DNA from 2 places in the Burkholderia diffusa genome. Region 1 is predicted to be linked to the other one. Evidence: predicted binding sites of a transcription regulator. Region 1 holds the regulator's gene; the other holds the start of a gene.
What was found. The regulator FliA, encoded in region 1, starts transcription of late flagellar genes. The targets are predictions, from matches to a motif close to CTAAAGTTTNNNNNNNNNNNGCCGNTA.
Positions count from the first base shown of each region.

Region 2: a site for FliA is predicted at 3,229-3,255, ahead of flgM (flagellar biosynthesis anti-sigma factor FlgM). Genes of this name have one in related genera too.

Region 1 is NZ_CP013362.1:215,932-224,003, forward strand. It holds gene flhB (flagellar biosynthesis protein FlhB) at 147-1,346, shown strand; gene flhA (flagellar biosynthesis protein FlhA) at 1,343-3,445, shown strand; gene flhF (flagellar biosynthesis protein FlhF) at 3,442-5,199, shown strand; gene WI26_RS00940 (MinD/ParA family ATP-binding protein) at 5,192-6,001, shown strand; gene WI26_RS00945 (RNA polymerase sigma factor FliA) at 6,024-6,758, shown strand; S-adenosyl-L-homocysteine riboswitch at 6,836-6,952, shown strand; gene ahcY (adenosylhomocysteinase) at 6,987-8,072, shown strand, end outside.
Region 2 is NZ_CP013362.1:3,176,947-3,185,018, forward strand. It holds gene flgD (flagellar hook assembly protein FlgD) at 1-710, opposite strand, end outside; gene flgC (flagellar basal body rod protein FlgC) at 778-1,203, opposite strand; gene flgB (flagellar basal body rod protein FlgB) at 1,240-1,728, opposite strand; gene flgA (flagellar basal body P-ring formation chaperone FlgA) at 1,934-3,166, shown strand; gene flgM (flagellar biosynthesis anti-sigma factor FlgM) at 3,285-3,617, shown strand; gene WI26_RS14650 (flagella synthesis protein FlgN) at 3,703-4,143, shown strand; gene WI26_RS14655 (M24 family metallopeptidase) at 4,257-6,107, opposite strand; gene WI26_RS14660 (helix-turn-helix domain-containing protein) at 6,553-7,359, shown strand; gene WI26_RS14665 (multifunctional CCA addition/repair protein) at 7,405-8,072, opposite strand, start outside.

The sequences.
Region 1 (8,072 bases):
CCCGCGACCGCCCGCCGCACCGGCTCGCCCGATTCACAGAAATACCCCCCTTTCCCGGCTTTGCTCGACCGATCGGCGTTTGACGCGCGCATGAATAATCGGTGTCACTGGAAAGCGGCATTCCGCCGTACCCGACTGGAGGCCCCGTGGCAGACGAGAGCGATCTCGACAGAACCGAAGCCGCCACTCCGAGGCGCCGCGAGAAGGCGCGCGAGGAGGGGCAGGTCGCGCGTTCGCGCGAACTGGCTTCGTTCGCGCTGCTCGCGGCCGGGTTTTACGGCGCGTGGCTGCTCGCGGGTCCGTCGGGCGCCCATCTCCAGACGATGCTGCGCGGCGCGTTCGCGTTCGACCGCGCGACCGCGTTCGACACGCACCGGATGCTGTCGGCGGCCGGCAGCGCGAGCGTCGAAGGTCTCGCCGCGCTGCTGCCGATCCTCGCGCTCACCGGGCTGGCTGCGCTGGTCGCGCCAATGGCGCTCGGCGGCTGGCTGATCTCGCAGAAGACCTTCGAGCTCAAGTTCGACCGCCTGAACCCGATCGCGGGCCTCGGCCGGATGTTCTCGATCCAGGGGCCGATCCAGCTCGGGATGTCGCTCGCGAAGACGATCGTCGTCGGCGGGATCGGCGGGATCGCGATCTGGCGCAGCAAGGACGAGCTGCTCGGCCTCGCGACCCAGCCGCTCGGCTCGGCGCTTGCCGATGCGATGCACCTGGTCGCCGTGTGCTGCGGCACGACGGTCGCCGGGATGCTGGTGGTCGCCGCGCTCGACGTGCCTTACCAACTCTGGCAGTACAACAAGAAGTTGCGCATGACGAAGGAAGAAGTGAAGCGCGAGCATCGCGAGAACGAAGGCGATCCGCACGTGAAGGGCCGTATCCGCCAGCAGCAGCGCGCGATCGCGCGGCGCCGGATGATGGCCGCCGTGCCGAAGGCCGACGTGGTCGTCACGAACCCGACGCACTTCGCCGTCGCGCTGCAGTACACGGACGGCGAGATGCGCGCGCCGAAGGTCGTCGCGAAGGGCGTGAACCTCGTCGCCGCGCGCATTCGCGAACTTGCGGCCGAGCACAACGTACCGCTGCTCGAGGCGCCGCCGCTCGCGCGTGCGCTGTATCACAACGTCGAACTCGAACGCGAGATTCCGGGCTCGCTGTATTCGGCCGTCGCGGAAGTGCTCGCGTGGGTCTACCAGCTGCGGCGCTTCCGTTCGGAAGGCGGCGCCTTCCCGGCCGCACCGGTCGATCTCGACGTGCCGGCCGAACTCGACAAGGGGTCGTCGGTCGCCACCGACGACGAGCGTGAGGAAGCCGAAGACACGCTCGGCAAGCAAGGAAACGCAGCATGAGCACCCCGACCACCGGCCTGTTCGCCAAGCGCCAGAATCCGTTCGCCGGCACCAACCTGCGCGCGCTCGCGGGCCCGATCCTCATCTGCATGATCCTGGGGATGATGATCCTGCCGCTGCCGCCGCTGCTGCTGGATCTGCTGTTCACGTTCAACATCGCGCTGTCGGTGATGGTGCTGCTCGTCAGCATGTACACGATGAAGCCGCTCGACTTCGCGGCGTTCCCGAGCGTGCTGCTGTTCTCGACGCTCTTGCGCCTGTCGCTGAACGTCGCGTCGACGCGCGTCGTGCTGCTCGAAGGCCACACCGGCCCCGACGCGGCCGGCCAGGTGATCGAGGCGTTCGGCCACTTCCTCGTCGGCGGCAACTTCGCGGTCGGCATCGTCGTGTTCGTGATCCTGATGATCATCAACTTCATGGTGATCACGAAGGGCGCGGGGCGGATCGCGGAAGTGTCCGCGCGCTTCACGCTCGATGCGATGCCCGGCAAGCAGATGGCGATCGACGCCGACCTGAACGCGGGCCTCATCAACGAAGAGCAGGCCCGCAAGCGGCGCCTCGCCGTGTCGCAGGAAGCCGAGTTCTACGGGTCGATGGACGGCGCGTCGAAGTTCGTGCGCGGCGACGCGATCGCGGGCCTGATCATCATGGCGATCAACGTGATCGGCGGGCTGATTGTCGGGATGGTGCAGCACGACATGTCGTTCGCCGCGGCCGGCACCAACTACACGCTGCTGACGATCGGCGACGGCCTCGTCGCGCAGATCCCGTCGCTCGTGATCTCGACGGCCGCCGGCGTGATCGTGTCGCGCGTCGCGACCGACGAGGACATCGGCACGCAGATCACCGGCCAGCTGTTCACGAACCCGCGCGTGCTGACGATCACCGGCGCGATCATCGTGCTGATGGGCCTGATCCCGGGCATGCCGCACTTCGCGTTCCTCGCGCTCGGCGGCGGTGCGATCTGGCTGGCCCGCACGCAGACCCGCCGCGCGGCGGCCCGCGTGGCGGCCGGCGACGTGACCGAGATCGCACCGCCCGCCGCACTGCCGGGCGACAGCCACGAGGCGACCTGGGACGACGTGCAGCTGATCGATCCGCTCGGCCTCGAAGTCGGCTACCGGCTGATTCCGCTCGTCGACAAGAACAGCGACGGCGAGCTGCTCAAGCGCATCAAGAGCATCCGCAAGAAATTCGCTCAGGAGATCGGCTTCCTGCCGCCGGTGATCCACATCCGCGACAACCTCGAGCTGCGGCCGAACGCGTACCGGATTGCGCTGAAGGGCGTCGAGATCGGCGCGGGCGAAGTGTTCCCGGGCCAGTGGCTCGCGATCAACCCGGGCCAGGTGACGGCCGCGCTGCCGGGCGCCATGACGCAGGATCCTGCGTTCGGGCTGCCCGCCGTGTGGATCGACGTCGCGATGCGCGAGCAGGCGCAGGTGTACGGCTACACGGTCGTCGATGCGAGCACGGTCGTCGCGACGCATCTGAACCATCTGGTCGTCCAGCACGCGGCCGAACTGCTCGGCCGCCAGGAAGTGCAGGCGCTGGTCGAGCGCACCGGCAAGGACGCGCCGTCGCTCGTCGAGGATCTCGTGCCGAAGACGATCTCGCTGACGACGCTGCAGAAAGTGCTGCAGAACCTGCTCGAGGAAGGCGTGCCGATTCGCGACATGCGCACGATCCTCGAAGCCGTGTCCGAACACGCCGGCCGCGGCGACGCGTACGAGATCACCGCCGCGGTGCGGCTGTCGCTCGGTCGCGCGATCACGCAGCAGTGGTATCCGGGCTCGGGCGAGATGCAGGTGATGGGCCTCGATTCGAATCTCGAGCGCGTGCTGTCGCAGGCGCTCGCCACCGGCGCGAACCCGGGCCTCGAGCCCGGTCTCGCGCACAACCTTCTGACCGGCACGCAACAGGCGATGCTGCGTCAACAGAATCTCGGGCTGCCGCCGGTGCTGCTGGTGCAGCACGCGCTGCGCGCGATGCTCGCGCGTTTCCTGCGCCGCAGCCTGCCGCAACTGAAAGTGCTGTCGTATGCCGAAGTGCCGGACACGCGCACGATCAAAGTCGTTAACGTCATCGGGGGTTCCGCTTGAACATTCGCAAATTCACCGGCGCGACCAGCCGCGACGCGCTTCGCCTCGTGCGCGAGGCACTCGGGGCCGACGCCGTCGTGCTGTCGAACCGCACGCTCGATGACGGCAGCGTCGAAATCGTCGCACTCGCCGACTCGGATCTCGCCGCGGTCGCACCGCCGGCTGCCCGGACGCGCACCGTCGCGCCGCGCGCGCCGGAATCCGTGCCGGCAGCGGCCGTCCCGGGCATCGTGTCGCGCCCGGGTGCAGCGTTCGCGCGCCCGGCCGTCAATCCGTATGCGGCGGGCGAAGGCGGCCTGCCGGATGTGTTCTCGTCGGTGTTCGGCGCGAGCGCCGAAGCGACCGCGCCGGCAGCTCAACCGGCCGGTTTCGACGCCGACGCGCACGCAGCGGACGCGGCATCGCCGTCGTCGGCTGTGTCCGCCGCCGCAGCCGACGCAGCGGCGGCCGCGTCCGAACCCGCGCCGTGGCTCGTCGAGCACGCGAAGCGCCTCACCCAGCAGCGCGAAGCGCTGATGGCCCGCGCGCAGGCCGCCCCGGCCGCACCGCAATCGCCGGCCCGTGCGCAGCAGGACGCCGCACCGGCGACGCCGGCCGGCTGGGCGCGCGACATCGTGCGCGACGCCGAACGCCGGATGCCGTCCGCTGGCGCTGCCACGCTTCGCCAGGGCGAAGCGAGCGCGGCGAAGCCGGTCGAACGCGCGCGCCTGTCCGCGGAAGCGGCGGCCGCGGTGGCCGACGCGGTGAAGACGCGCATCGAGAGCATCGTCAACGACACCGTGATGCACGAGCTCGGCGCGATGCGCGGGATGATGGAAGAGCAGTTCGACAGCCTGATGTGGCACGACCGCCAGCGCCGCAGCCCGGTGCACGGCGCGCTGACCAAACATTTGTTCTCGGCCGGCTTCTCCGCGCAACTGGTGCGGATGCTGGTCGACAACCTGCCGTCCGGTGACGGCGCGCAAACCTTCGAGCAGGCCGCCGAATGGGCGCAGTCGGTGCTCGCGGCGAACCTGCCGGTGCTCGAGAGCGAAGACGCGCTGATGGAGCGCGGCGGCGTGTTCGCGCTGATGGGGCCCACGGGGGTCGGCAAGACGACGACCACCGCGAAGCTCGCCGCGCGCTGCGTGATGCGCTTCGGCGCGAGCAAGGTCGCACTCCTGACCACCGACAGCTACCGGATCGGCGGCCACGAGCAACTGCGCATCTTCGGCAAGATCCTCGGCGTGCCCGTGCACGCGGTGAAGGACGCGGGCGACCTCGAGCTCGCGCTGTCCGAGCTGCGCAACAAGCACATCGTGCTGATCGACACGATCGGCATGAGCCAGCGCGACCGCGCGCTGTCCGACCAGATCGCGATGCTGCACGGTGCGAACGCACCGGTCCAGCGCCTGTTGCTGCTCAACGCGACGAGCCACGGCGACACGCTCAACGAGGTCGTCCAGGCTTACCGCAGCGCGGCCGAATATCCCGATCTGGCCGGCTGCATCCTGACCAAGCTCGACGAGGCGACTCACCTCGGCGGCGTGCTCGACACGGTGATCCGCTACAAGCTGCCGGTCCATTACGTGTCGACCGGCCAGAAGGTGCCGGAGAACCTGTACGTCGCATCGACCCGGTTCCTGCTGAAGAGCGCGTTCTGTGTGCCGCGCGACGGCTCGCCCTTCGTGCCGCAGGACGAGGACATGCCGACGCTGCTTTCCGCTCTGACCGCACGTTCCACCGCCGAGCTGCACGAGGTGCGATTTGGATAAACCGATCATCGACCAGGCCGAAGGGCTGCGGCGCCTGCTGGCCGGGCGCGCGTCGCGCATCGTCGCGGTGACGGGCGGGCCGGCCGGGGTCGGCTGCACGACGACCGTCGTGAACGTCGCGGCCGCGCTGGCCGCGCTCGGCAAGGACGTGCTCGTCGTCGACGAGCGCGCCGACGTGCATTCGGCCGCGGCGACGCTCGCGGGCGCGTGGCTGCGCGACGGCGAACGCACGCGCGTCGCCGCCGGGTTCGGCCTGTGCGCGGCCCCGCGGGACGGTTACAGCGATTCGCAATTGAGCGACTTCATCGACGGCCAGGCGGACATCGTTCTGGTCGACGCGCAGCTCGGTGCCGACGGCACGTTCTCCCCGCTCGCGCGCGAGGCGCACGACGTGCTGATCGTCACGCGGGTCGCCGCGCAGGCGATCACCGAGGCGTACGCATGCATGAAGCGCCTGCATTTCGCGCACGCGGTCGCGCAGTTCCGCGTGCTGACCAATCACGTCGGCAGCCATGCCGACGCCAGGACCGCATTCGACAACCTCGCGGGCGTCGCGAGCCGCTACCTGACGGTGTCGATCGCCGACGCCGGCTGCGTGAGCGCCGATCCGCTCGTCGAGCATGCGCGCGACCTGATGCATACCGCGGTCGACGCGTTCCCGTCGTCGGCCGCCGCGCGCGATTACCGGCAGCTTGCCGCCGACCTGCTGTACTGGCCGATGCGCCCGCGCTCGGGCGCCGGCCGTGCCGTGCATGCGGGCGGCAAGCCGTCGTACGAGGCGGGTGCGGCACACGCCGCGTGAGCGCCACCGGAAGGAGAGAGCCATGATGTACAACGCTCAAGGAAAGATGACCCAGGCCGACGTGCTCGCGCAATACGCGCCGCTCGTGCGGCGCCTGGGGCTGCAGCTCGTCGCGAAGATGCCGGCGAGCGTCGATCTCGACGACCTGATCCAGGCCGGCATGATCGGCCTGATGGACGCGGCCGGCCGCTACAAGGAAGACCAGGGCGCCCAGTTCGAGACCTACGCGACGCAGCGCATTCGCGGCGCGATGCTCGACGAGCTGCGCAGCAACGACTGGCTGCCGCGCAGCCTGCGCAAGACGTCGCGCGAGGTCGAGTACGCGGTGCACCAGGTCGAGCAGCAGCTCGGCCGCTCCGCGAGCGAGACCGAGATCGCGCAGCACCTGAAGATGCCGCTCGACGAATACCAGGGGATGCTGCAGGACCTGCACGGCAGCCAGCTCATCTATTACGAGGATTTCGATCGCGCGGCCGACGACGAGCCGTTCCTCGACCGCTATCGCGTCGATCACGCCGATCCGTTGTCGTCGCTGCTCGACGAACACCTGCGCGAGGCGCTCGTCGAAGCGATCGAGCGCCTGCCCGAGCGCGAGAAGCTGCTGATGTCGCTGTACTACGAGCGCGGGCTGAACCTGCGCGAGATCGGCGCGGTGCTCGAGGTCAGCGAGTCGCGCGTGTGCCAGCTGCACAGCCAGGCCGTCGCGCGGCTGCGTGCGCGGCTGCGCGAACAGGCTTGGGTGGGGGCGGAGAACTGACCCTTTCATGACGCCCGCGCGCGCCGACGCCGCGCGCGGCGCGCATTTCCCGCGCCGATTTGCTACAATCCCTCCCGTTTTCCGAGGAGCGTTGCGACGGACCATCCTGCGTCCGCCAGGCTCGGAAAGCTTCACCAAGCAGCCGTGCGGCAACATTTGCGCCGGCCCCGCTTCCTGAACGGCGCTCACGTCACCAATTTCTAGAACTTTTTTAGAAAGGAGGGCGTGATGAACGCCATTATCGATTCCCAGGCTTCCAAGGATTACATCGTCGCCGACATGGCGCTTGCCGGCTGGGGCCGCAAGGAACTGAACATCGCCGAGACCGAAATGCCGGGCCTCGTGCAGATCCGCGACGAATACAAGGCGCAGCAGCCGCTGAAGGGCGCGCGCATCGCAGGTTCGCTGCACATGACGATCCAGACCGGCGTGCTGATCGAGACGCTGAAGGCGCTCGGCGCGGACGTTCGCTGGGCGTCGTGCAACATCTTCTCGACGCAGGACCACGCTGCCGCCGCGATCGTCGAAGCCGGTACGCCGGTGTTCGCGTTCAAGGGCGAGTCGCTCGACGAATACTGGGAGTTCTCGCACCGCATCTTCGAATGGCCGAACGGCGAATTCGCGAACATGATCCTGGACGACGGCGGCGACGCAACGCTGCTGCTGATTCTCGGCTCGAAGGCCGAGAAGGACCGTTCGGTGATCGCGAAGCCGACCAACGAGGAAGAAGTCGCGCTCTTCAAGTCGATCGCGAAGCACCTCGACGCCGATCCGACCTGGTACTCCACGCGTCTCGCGCACATCAAGGGCGTGACCGAGGAAACCACGACCGGCGTGCACCGCCTGTACCAGATGGAAAAGGACGGCCGCCTGCCGTTCCCTGCGTTCAACGTGAACGATTCGGTCACGAAGTCGAAGTTCGACAACCTGTACGGCTGCCGCGAGTCGCTCGTCGACGGCATCAAGCGCGCGACCGACGTGATGATCGCGGGCAAGGTCGCGGTCGTCGCGGGCTACGGCGACGTGGGCAAGGGCTGCGCGCAATCGCTGCGCGGCCTGGGCGCGACCGTGTGGGTCACCGAAATCGATCCGATCTGCGCGCTGCAGGCGGCGATGGAAGGCTACCGCGTCGTGACGATGGAATACGCGGCCGACAAGGCCGACATCTTCGTGACGGCGACCGGCAACTACCACGTGATCAACCACGATCACATGAAGGCGATGCGCCACAACGCGATCGTCTGCAACATCGGCCACTTCGACTCGGAAATCGACGTCGCGTCGACCCGCCAGTACCAGTGGGAAAACATCAAG
Region 2 (8,072 bases), 370 kb from region 1:
GCGGTGTTCGGGAAGATCGACGCGACCTGGGTCAAGCCCACCGTCGTGCCGTTCGACAGCACGAGCCCCGCCGTGCCGTCGGCCTGCTTGATCACGCTCTGCACCGTCGCGGCCGCGAGCACGGTCGGCGCATACGTCTTGCCGTCGCTGCCCGTGTACTGCGCGCTCACGGTGTAGGTGCCGTCCGGCAGCGTGTTGCCGGCCGCGTCCGTCGGCGTCCAGTTGAACGGCACCGTGCCGGCCGACTGCTTGCCTGCGTTGATCGTGTTGACGACAGCGCCCGACTTGTCCTTCACGGTGATCGTCAGGTTCGACACGTCGCTCGTGAGCGACACGCCGAACGGCGACGCCGCGCCGCTCTTCACCCCGACGCTGTTGCCCGGCGCGAGCACGTTGGTGCCGATCAGCAGCGCGGCCTGCGTCTGCTGGCCGGCCGCGAGCTGCGTCGACAGCGACGTGAGCGACGTATTCAACTGCGCGATGCCGCTCACCGTGTTGATCTGCGCGAGCTGCGACGTCATCTGCGAGCTGTCGACCGGGCTCGTCGGATCCTGGTTCTGCAGCTGCGTGACGAGCAGCTTCAGGAACGTCGCCTGCAGGTCGCTCGCCGACGTGCCGGTGCTCGACACGTTGTTGGTGTTCATCGTGTCGGTCGGCAGGGTCGACACGTTGGTGCCGTTGCTGCCGATCGTCGTGCTGGAGGAAGTCATCCTGGGTGGCCTTGTGTCGGAACTGTCGGGTCTGGGTCTCGGTGTGGAAGTGCGATCGGCGCGCGGCTTACGTGCCGATCGTCAGCGTCTTGAGCATCAGCGTCTTCGCGGTGTTCAGCGTCTCGACGTTGGCCTGGTACGAGCGCGACGCCGAGATCATGTTCACCATCTCCTGCACCGGATCGACGTTCGGCATCTGCACGTAGCCGTTCGCGTCGGCGGCCGGGTTCGCCGGGTCGTAGGTCGACTTCATCGGCGACGGATCGTCGACGACCTTCGTCACGCGCACGCCGCCCACGCCCTGGCCGGATGCGGTGCGCGCGCCGCCGATCGGGTCGGTCGCGAACACGACCTGCTTGGCCTTGTACGGCTTGCCGTCAGGGCCGGTCGCGCTGTCGGCGTTCGCGAGGTTCGACGCGGTGACGTTCAGGCGCTGCGATTGCGCGGACAGCGCCGAACCGGCGACGCCGAAGATGTTCATCAACGAGGGCATGGAGGCTCCTTGTTCGGGTTCGGAAGCGGCGCGCGCTTACGAGTTCGTCGAGATCGCGGCGATCATCGCCTTGATCTGCTGGGTCATCACGGTCATCCCGGTTTCGTAGTGCAGCGCGTTGTTCGCGAACTGCACGCGCTCGACATCGAGATCGACCGTGTTGCCGTCGAGCGACGGCTGCAGCGGCATCCGGTACTGCGCGCGACCGTAGTCGTCGGCCGGGCCGCCCGTCGGAATCAGCTTCGCGGTGCCGGCCATGTGGCCGGGCGCCGTCGACACCATCGTCATCCCGCTCGTCACGCCGGCCGGTTGGGCCATCGGCAGCTGCGCGGCATTGCTCGGCGCGAGGCCGCCGCCCGTCTGCTTCAGCGAGCGCGCGAGGGTCGACGCGAAATCGACGTCGCGGGCCTGGTAGCCGGGCGTGTCGGCGTTCGCGATGTTCGACGACAGCAGTTCCTGCCGATAGGCGCGCACGTCGAGCGCCTGTCGGCCGAACGCGAATTCGGCATCGAGTTTGTCCAGCATGTGTGCGTCTCTCCGTATGAAGCGCTGCACGCCCGTTGCGCCGGGTGGCGACCCAAGGGGCTTTTTTCCATGACAGCGATGGTAGGCGTCGGGCGCAACCGGCAATCGGACGAATAACGCGGCAAAGCCCCCCTCTATTCATCGTTTGCGCGACGGCCCGCGTCCCTAGAATGCGAATCGGATCAACGGCTTCGAGGACACGGCGATGACAGGCGCACTTCGCGGAAACGACGGACGCGGCATGCGCATCGCGCAGGCGTTCGCGCTCGCCGCGGCGCTGTGGCTCGCGGTGCCGCTTGCGCACGCGGACGACGGGATGATCGTGATTCCCGGACGCGGCGAGACGGCCGAGACCGCGCTCGCGCATGCGAACGCGGCGAGCGGCGGGCAGTTCGGCGGGAATTCGGGCACGGCTTCTTCGGCTTCGGCTTCGGGCACGGGAATGGCGATGACAGGCGGCGCCCGGGACGCAAGCGGCGGCGCCGGCATCAATAGCGTGGCCTCGGCCGGCTATGCGACGCAGCCGGCCGGCTCGATGGTCGTGACGAGCGTCCCGCCGCCGGCGGCCGTGCCGGCACCCGCGCCGCGCCCCGTCTACGCCGCCGCGCGCACGAATGCCGGCGATGGCGCGCGGCGCGCCGCCGAGCCGGGTGCCGTGGCGACCGTCGTCGCCGGCGCGGCCGATGCCGCATCGAATCCCTCGCGACCGGCCATCGCCGCGCGCATGGCTGCGACCCGCGCCGCTTCAGCGGCGCCGGCGGCTGCCGCCAGCCCGGCCCAGGCCGCCACCGCGTCCCAGCCGGCGACACCGCCCGGCCAGCAGGACCCCGACACGATCCGGCGCACGGCCCTCGCGTTCCTGCAGCAGCAGGTCGCGGGCCTGCCGGGCAAGACCACCGCGACCGTCGCGGCCGCGTTTCCGCGCGGGCTCGCCGCGTGCACGACGCTCGAGCCGTTCCTGCCGACCGGCGCGCGCCTGTGGGGCCGCACGACGGTCGGCGTGCGCTGCGCCGGCGCGCGGCCGTGGACCGTCTATTTACAGGCGAAGGTCGCCGTGCAGGCCACCTATTACGTCGCCGCGCGGCAGATCGCACCCGGCGAGCCGCTCACGGCGGCCGACCTCGTTGCGCGCGACGGCGACCTGACGGTGCTGCCGCTGGCGGTCATCACCGATCCCGCGCAGGCGGTCGGCGCGACCGCAATGGCGCGGATCTCGGCCGGGCTGCCATTGCGCCAGGACATGCTGAAGAGCGCCGCGTCGGTGTCGGCCGGCCAGACGGTCCGGGTCGTCGCGGCCGGGCCGGGCTTCACGATCTCGGCCGAGGGCAGCGCGCTCGCGAATGCGGCGCCGGGCCAGTCGGTGCGGGTCAGGATGGCGGCAGGCCAGATCGTCACGGCGATCGTCAAGGACGCCGGCACCGTGGAAATTCCGCTTTAGGGACGGATCGAGGCGAAAGAGTGTAAAGAATTGTTTATTCGGAGAATGTCGGGCTCACGATGCTAAAGTTCGGGCCGACCCGGCCGTTATCTGGGTCATACCGTACAGGAAACCCATCGTGAAGATCGATTCCACTCCGAACCCGAGCCCACTCGCGTCGACCGGCAACGGCGCGACCCGCGCGCAATCCGGCGCGGCTTCGTCGTCGTCCGCGCAGGCGGCCGACGCTGGATCGACCGGCGGCGACACGACCGTGAACCTGTCGGGTCTGTCCGGCCAGCTGCGTTCGCTGTCGGCCTCCGGCAGCGCCGACATCGACACGGCCCTCGTCCAGTCGATCAAGGATGCACTGAACAACGGCACGTTGACGATCGACGTGAACAAGATCGCCGACGGCGTACTGAATACCGCCCGCGACCTGCTGCAACAGCAGCGCTCGCAGGGCAACTGAGCCGGCCCGGGGCCCGTCACGCCCTGACCGGTCCCCTGGTTTGCCGGCATGCGCACACGCGTGCCGACACGACGAGCATGACGCGATGAGAGAAGAGCTGCTGGCCACGGTCAACGACGAACACGCGACGGTCGAAGCGTTCGCGTCCCTGCTCGCCTACGAAGAAAAGGCGCTGACGACACCTGAGCCGCTCGAAATGCTGCCCGGCATCGTCGAAAGGAAAAGCGCGCTGATCGACCGGCTCGCGCAGCTCGAGCGCACGCGCGATACGCAACTGTCCGCGCTCGGCTTTCCGGCCGGCAAGAAAGGCATGGACCAGGCCGCCGAGCGCGATGCCCGCCTCGCCGGCCGCTGGCAGTTGCTGCTGCAGGCCGCCGAACGTGCGCGCCAGGCCAATGCGACCAACGGGATGCTGATCCGGATCCGGATGGACTACAACGAGCGCGCGCTCGCAGTGCTGCGCTCGGCGCCCGCGCCGGCCGGTGTCTATGGCCCCGACGGGCGTGTGTCGGCGCTGATGCGCTGAGACCCCGACCGCTCCGACTGCACCGATTCCACTGACGCCCCGTCACGCCGGCGCAGCAACTCACCGGCTGCGCATCGCGCAGCCCTGCCGAGGCCGAGCGCACCTTCCTCGTCTCAAAGCAGCGGACACGCGGTAACCTGCGTGCCGCGTTCCACGCAAAGCCGTTCGTAGTCGCGCAGGTACGCGCGCTCGTCGTCGTCCAGCATCTCGAGGTCGATCAGGTCCCAGTCGTAGCCGACCGTGACGAGGTTCTCGAACGTCACGGTGTCGGACGCGTCGTCGTCCGCGCGCACGATCACGATGTTCTCGATCCGCACGCCGCCCTTGCCCGGCACGTAGATGCCCGGCTCGACCGAAATCACCGCGTTCGGCACCAGCCCGTACTTCGCGCCCGGCGCGAAGCGCACGCCGCCTTCGTGCACGTGGATGCCGACGCCGTGCCCGGTGCCGTGGCCGAAATCGTAGCCATGATCGCGGCACACCTGGCGCACGGTCGCATCGACGTCGCCGCCCGTCGCCGTCTTCGGAAAGCGCGTGACGAGCCCCTTGATGCACGCCTTCAGCGCGACCGTGTAGATCTCGCGCTGCCACGGCCTGGCGACCGTGTCCGGCTGCGTGCGGCGCAGCACGACGCGCGTGCAGTCCGTCGCGAAACCGGCGTCGTAGTAGGCGCCGCTGTCGAGCAGCACGAGTTCGCCTTCGGTCAGCTCGACGTCGGCGCTCGCCGCCGTGTAGTGCGCGAACGCGCTGTTCGCGCCGTTCGCCGCGATCGACGGGAACGTCAGCGCGACCGCCGAGCGGGCGCCGTACGCGTCGTTGATCGTGCGGGCCAGGTCGTACTCGGTATGGCGCTGCCCCGGCTCGCCGGCCTTCGCCCAGCGCATCGTTTCGGCGATCGCCGCCGAACTGCGCGCGAATGCGTCGCGGAACCGGTCGAGCACCGCCGGCGTCTTGCCGGCCCGCAGCGCCTCCACCGGGTTGAAATCGGCGTGGCGCGCGTGCGGCCACACGCGGCGCACCGACTCCACGAGCGCGCAGTTGACCGATTCGAAGCCGTAGCACACGTGGTCGACCGCGAACCGCGCGAGGAAGCGCTCGAGTTCGGCGACATCGCGCCGGATCACCTGCAGCGCCGGATACGACGTCACTTCGACCGGGCACCGGTCGCAACCTTCCGGCAGAAACAGCACGACCTGCTCGCCGAGCGCGAACAGAAAGCCGAGGTGCGACGACGCATTCGGGATGTGATAACCGCGGCTGTTCAGCAGATACGCGAGATCGTCGGACGCGCACGTGAAGAACGCGGTCTTGCCGGGCGCCGCGCCGGTGTGCGCGGCGAGTCGCCGGTTCAGCGCATCGAGGTTGTGCGCGATGCTCGCGCCAGTCATCGCATCCGGCAGCTCGAAGATCGGCCGCTCGACCTCCCAGCCCGGCAGCGCGATCGCGCGGTCGATCTCGCGCTCGACGAGGCTCGTCCAGTCGAGCGACGCCGCCTGCGTGCGCTCGACCAGCCGGTCGCGCTGCGCCACGCTGATTCGCAGCGCGTCGTAGCCGACCCGCGCGAGCCGGCTCGCATGCGCGAGCAGCCAGTCGGCCAGCGCCTGCCAGATCGTCACGTTCATCCCGAGCTTCTCGATGTGCACGCGCGCCGGGTCGCATTGCTGTTCGGCCTGCAGGTGATAACGGCCATCGACGAACAGCACGAACGGCGGCACGCCGAGCGCCTGCGCGGTCGCCGCGCTCAGGAAGATCCCGCAGCCGGCCGAGCCGTCGAAGCCCGACAGCGCGTAGCGCGGGTTGTTGCGGCGCGGCAGGTATTCGGTGATGTACTCGTCCTGCGACGTGACCACGACCGCATCCAGCCGGGCGGCGTCGAGCAGTCGCGACAGGCCGGCCTGCGTGTCGGCGACGGACGCGTCGTACGAGGGAAGGCCGGAGAAGCTGTATTTCAGTCGATCGATCATCGGATACCCGTTATTGATTGTTGTCGGCGGCCGGCGGCGACACGCGCCGGCGCATGCGCGGCGCGACACACCGCCCGTGCGGGGCCCCGCGGCCCGACGAGCAGCCGCGCCGCAGGGCCGTTCCATGGACGGATTTTCGGGAAAATTTTTGTCTCACTTAACTTTGTTTGATGCGAGCGACAGAATCTAGAGCACGCTGAAATCGAGGTCAAGCCAAAATTTTCGTAGGGCTAAAATTGCCGGCACCGCGCGCGGCGGCGGCGCGGCCCCACGCGGCCCCGCCTGGCGCGGAGCGTCCGGGCGCCGGCGTGCGCGGTACGCGCGGTACAATGCGCCGGCATCGTCGTCCCGACGGCCGTGCTTCGTGCGATTCGCGCAACGCCGCATCTCGGCGACGGCACCGCCCCTCTGCCCGCCTTGCGGCTCGTTGCCACGAAAGAGATTCATGGATTCAGACATCATGCGTATCGGCCAGCGCATTCGCCGCCTGCGCCGGGAAGCGAAGAAGACGCTGCTGGAAGTCGCGACCGAAGCGAACCTGTCGGTCGGGTTCCTGTCGCAGGTCGAGCGCCACCTCACCGGCATCTCGCTCTCGTCGCTCGTCAACGTCGCGAAGGCGCTGAACGTGCCGCTCGGCACGCTGATCGACCAGCCGCGCCAGGCGCAGCCCGATTCGCACGCGGGCCGCCGCGAACCGTACGCGGTCGATGCCGCGTCGCAGTGGTACGAGCGGCTGTCCACCACCTTCGACGGCAGTCAGATCAACGCGCTCAAGGTCCGGATGATGGAGGGCTACCGTTCGGAATGGGTCGCGCACGGCGGCGACGAGTTCGTATACGTGCTCGCCGGGCGGCTTTGCTACACGATCGGCAGGAAGGATTACCCGCTGTCCGCCGGCGACTCGCTGCACTTCGACGCGAGGAAGCGCCACCGCGTCGCGAACGTCGGCGACGGGCCCGCCGAAATGATCGCGGTCGGCACGCTGCCGCTCTTCGACGACAACGATGCGGAGCTCGGATCCGCGGCGATGAAGATCAGGCTGCTCGCACGCGATGCGGGCGCGACGCCGGGCGAGCCGCGCGTGAGCCGTCGCGAACCCGCGGCGAAACCCGAGCGCGATGCGGATTCGAGCGCGGCCGCGCCCGCCGACACGCCGGCCAAGCCGGCGGCCGGGAAGCCGCGCACGGCCGCCGCCAAACGTCTGGCTACCGCCTCCCCGGCGCGCCGCGCCGCCGCCCGCGCGAAAAAATGACGGCCGGCGGCCGGGCGGCGCACCCCGCCACCCGGCGCTTGCGCACTATTCGCCGATCGCCAGCGCCTGCTTGACGGCCTCGATGCGCGCGCGATGCACGGCATCCTTGATCTGCATCGCATCGTTGGCGAGGCCGCGCGCGATCGCGCCCGCATCGACGCTGCGCGCCGCCACCAGCGCCACGCGCAGCCGCTCGGCCTGCGGATACGGCTGCGTGTCGAGCCCGAGCCGGCCGCGCGCATCCGATTCGCACGCCTGCAGCATCTCGGCGAAGCGCGCCGGCTTGCGCAGCGCGTCGCTGCGCTCGAAGAGCCGCACGAGCGCGGCCGCGCCCATTTCCATCACGCGATGCAGGTTGCCGTGCTCGCGCGCGACCACCAGCGCGAGATCGCGGCACTCGTTCGGCACGCGCAGCCGCTCGCATAGCGGCTTGATGAGATCGACGCTGCGCCCCTCGTGGCCGACATGGCGCGGCAGCACATCGGCGGGTGTGGTCGCCTTGCCGAGATCGTGCGTGAGCGCCGCGAAACGCACCGGCAGCGAATAGCCCTGCTTCGCCGCGTAGTCGACGACCATCATCACGTGCACGCCCGTATCGACCTCCGGGTGGTAGTCCGCGCGCTGCGGCACGCCCCACAGCGCGTCGACCTCGGGCAGGATGCGCGCGAGCGCGCCGCACTCGCGCAGCACCGCGAACATCCGCGACGGTTTCG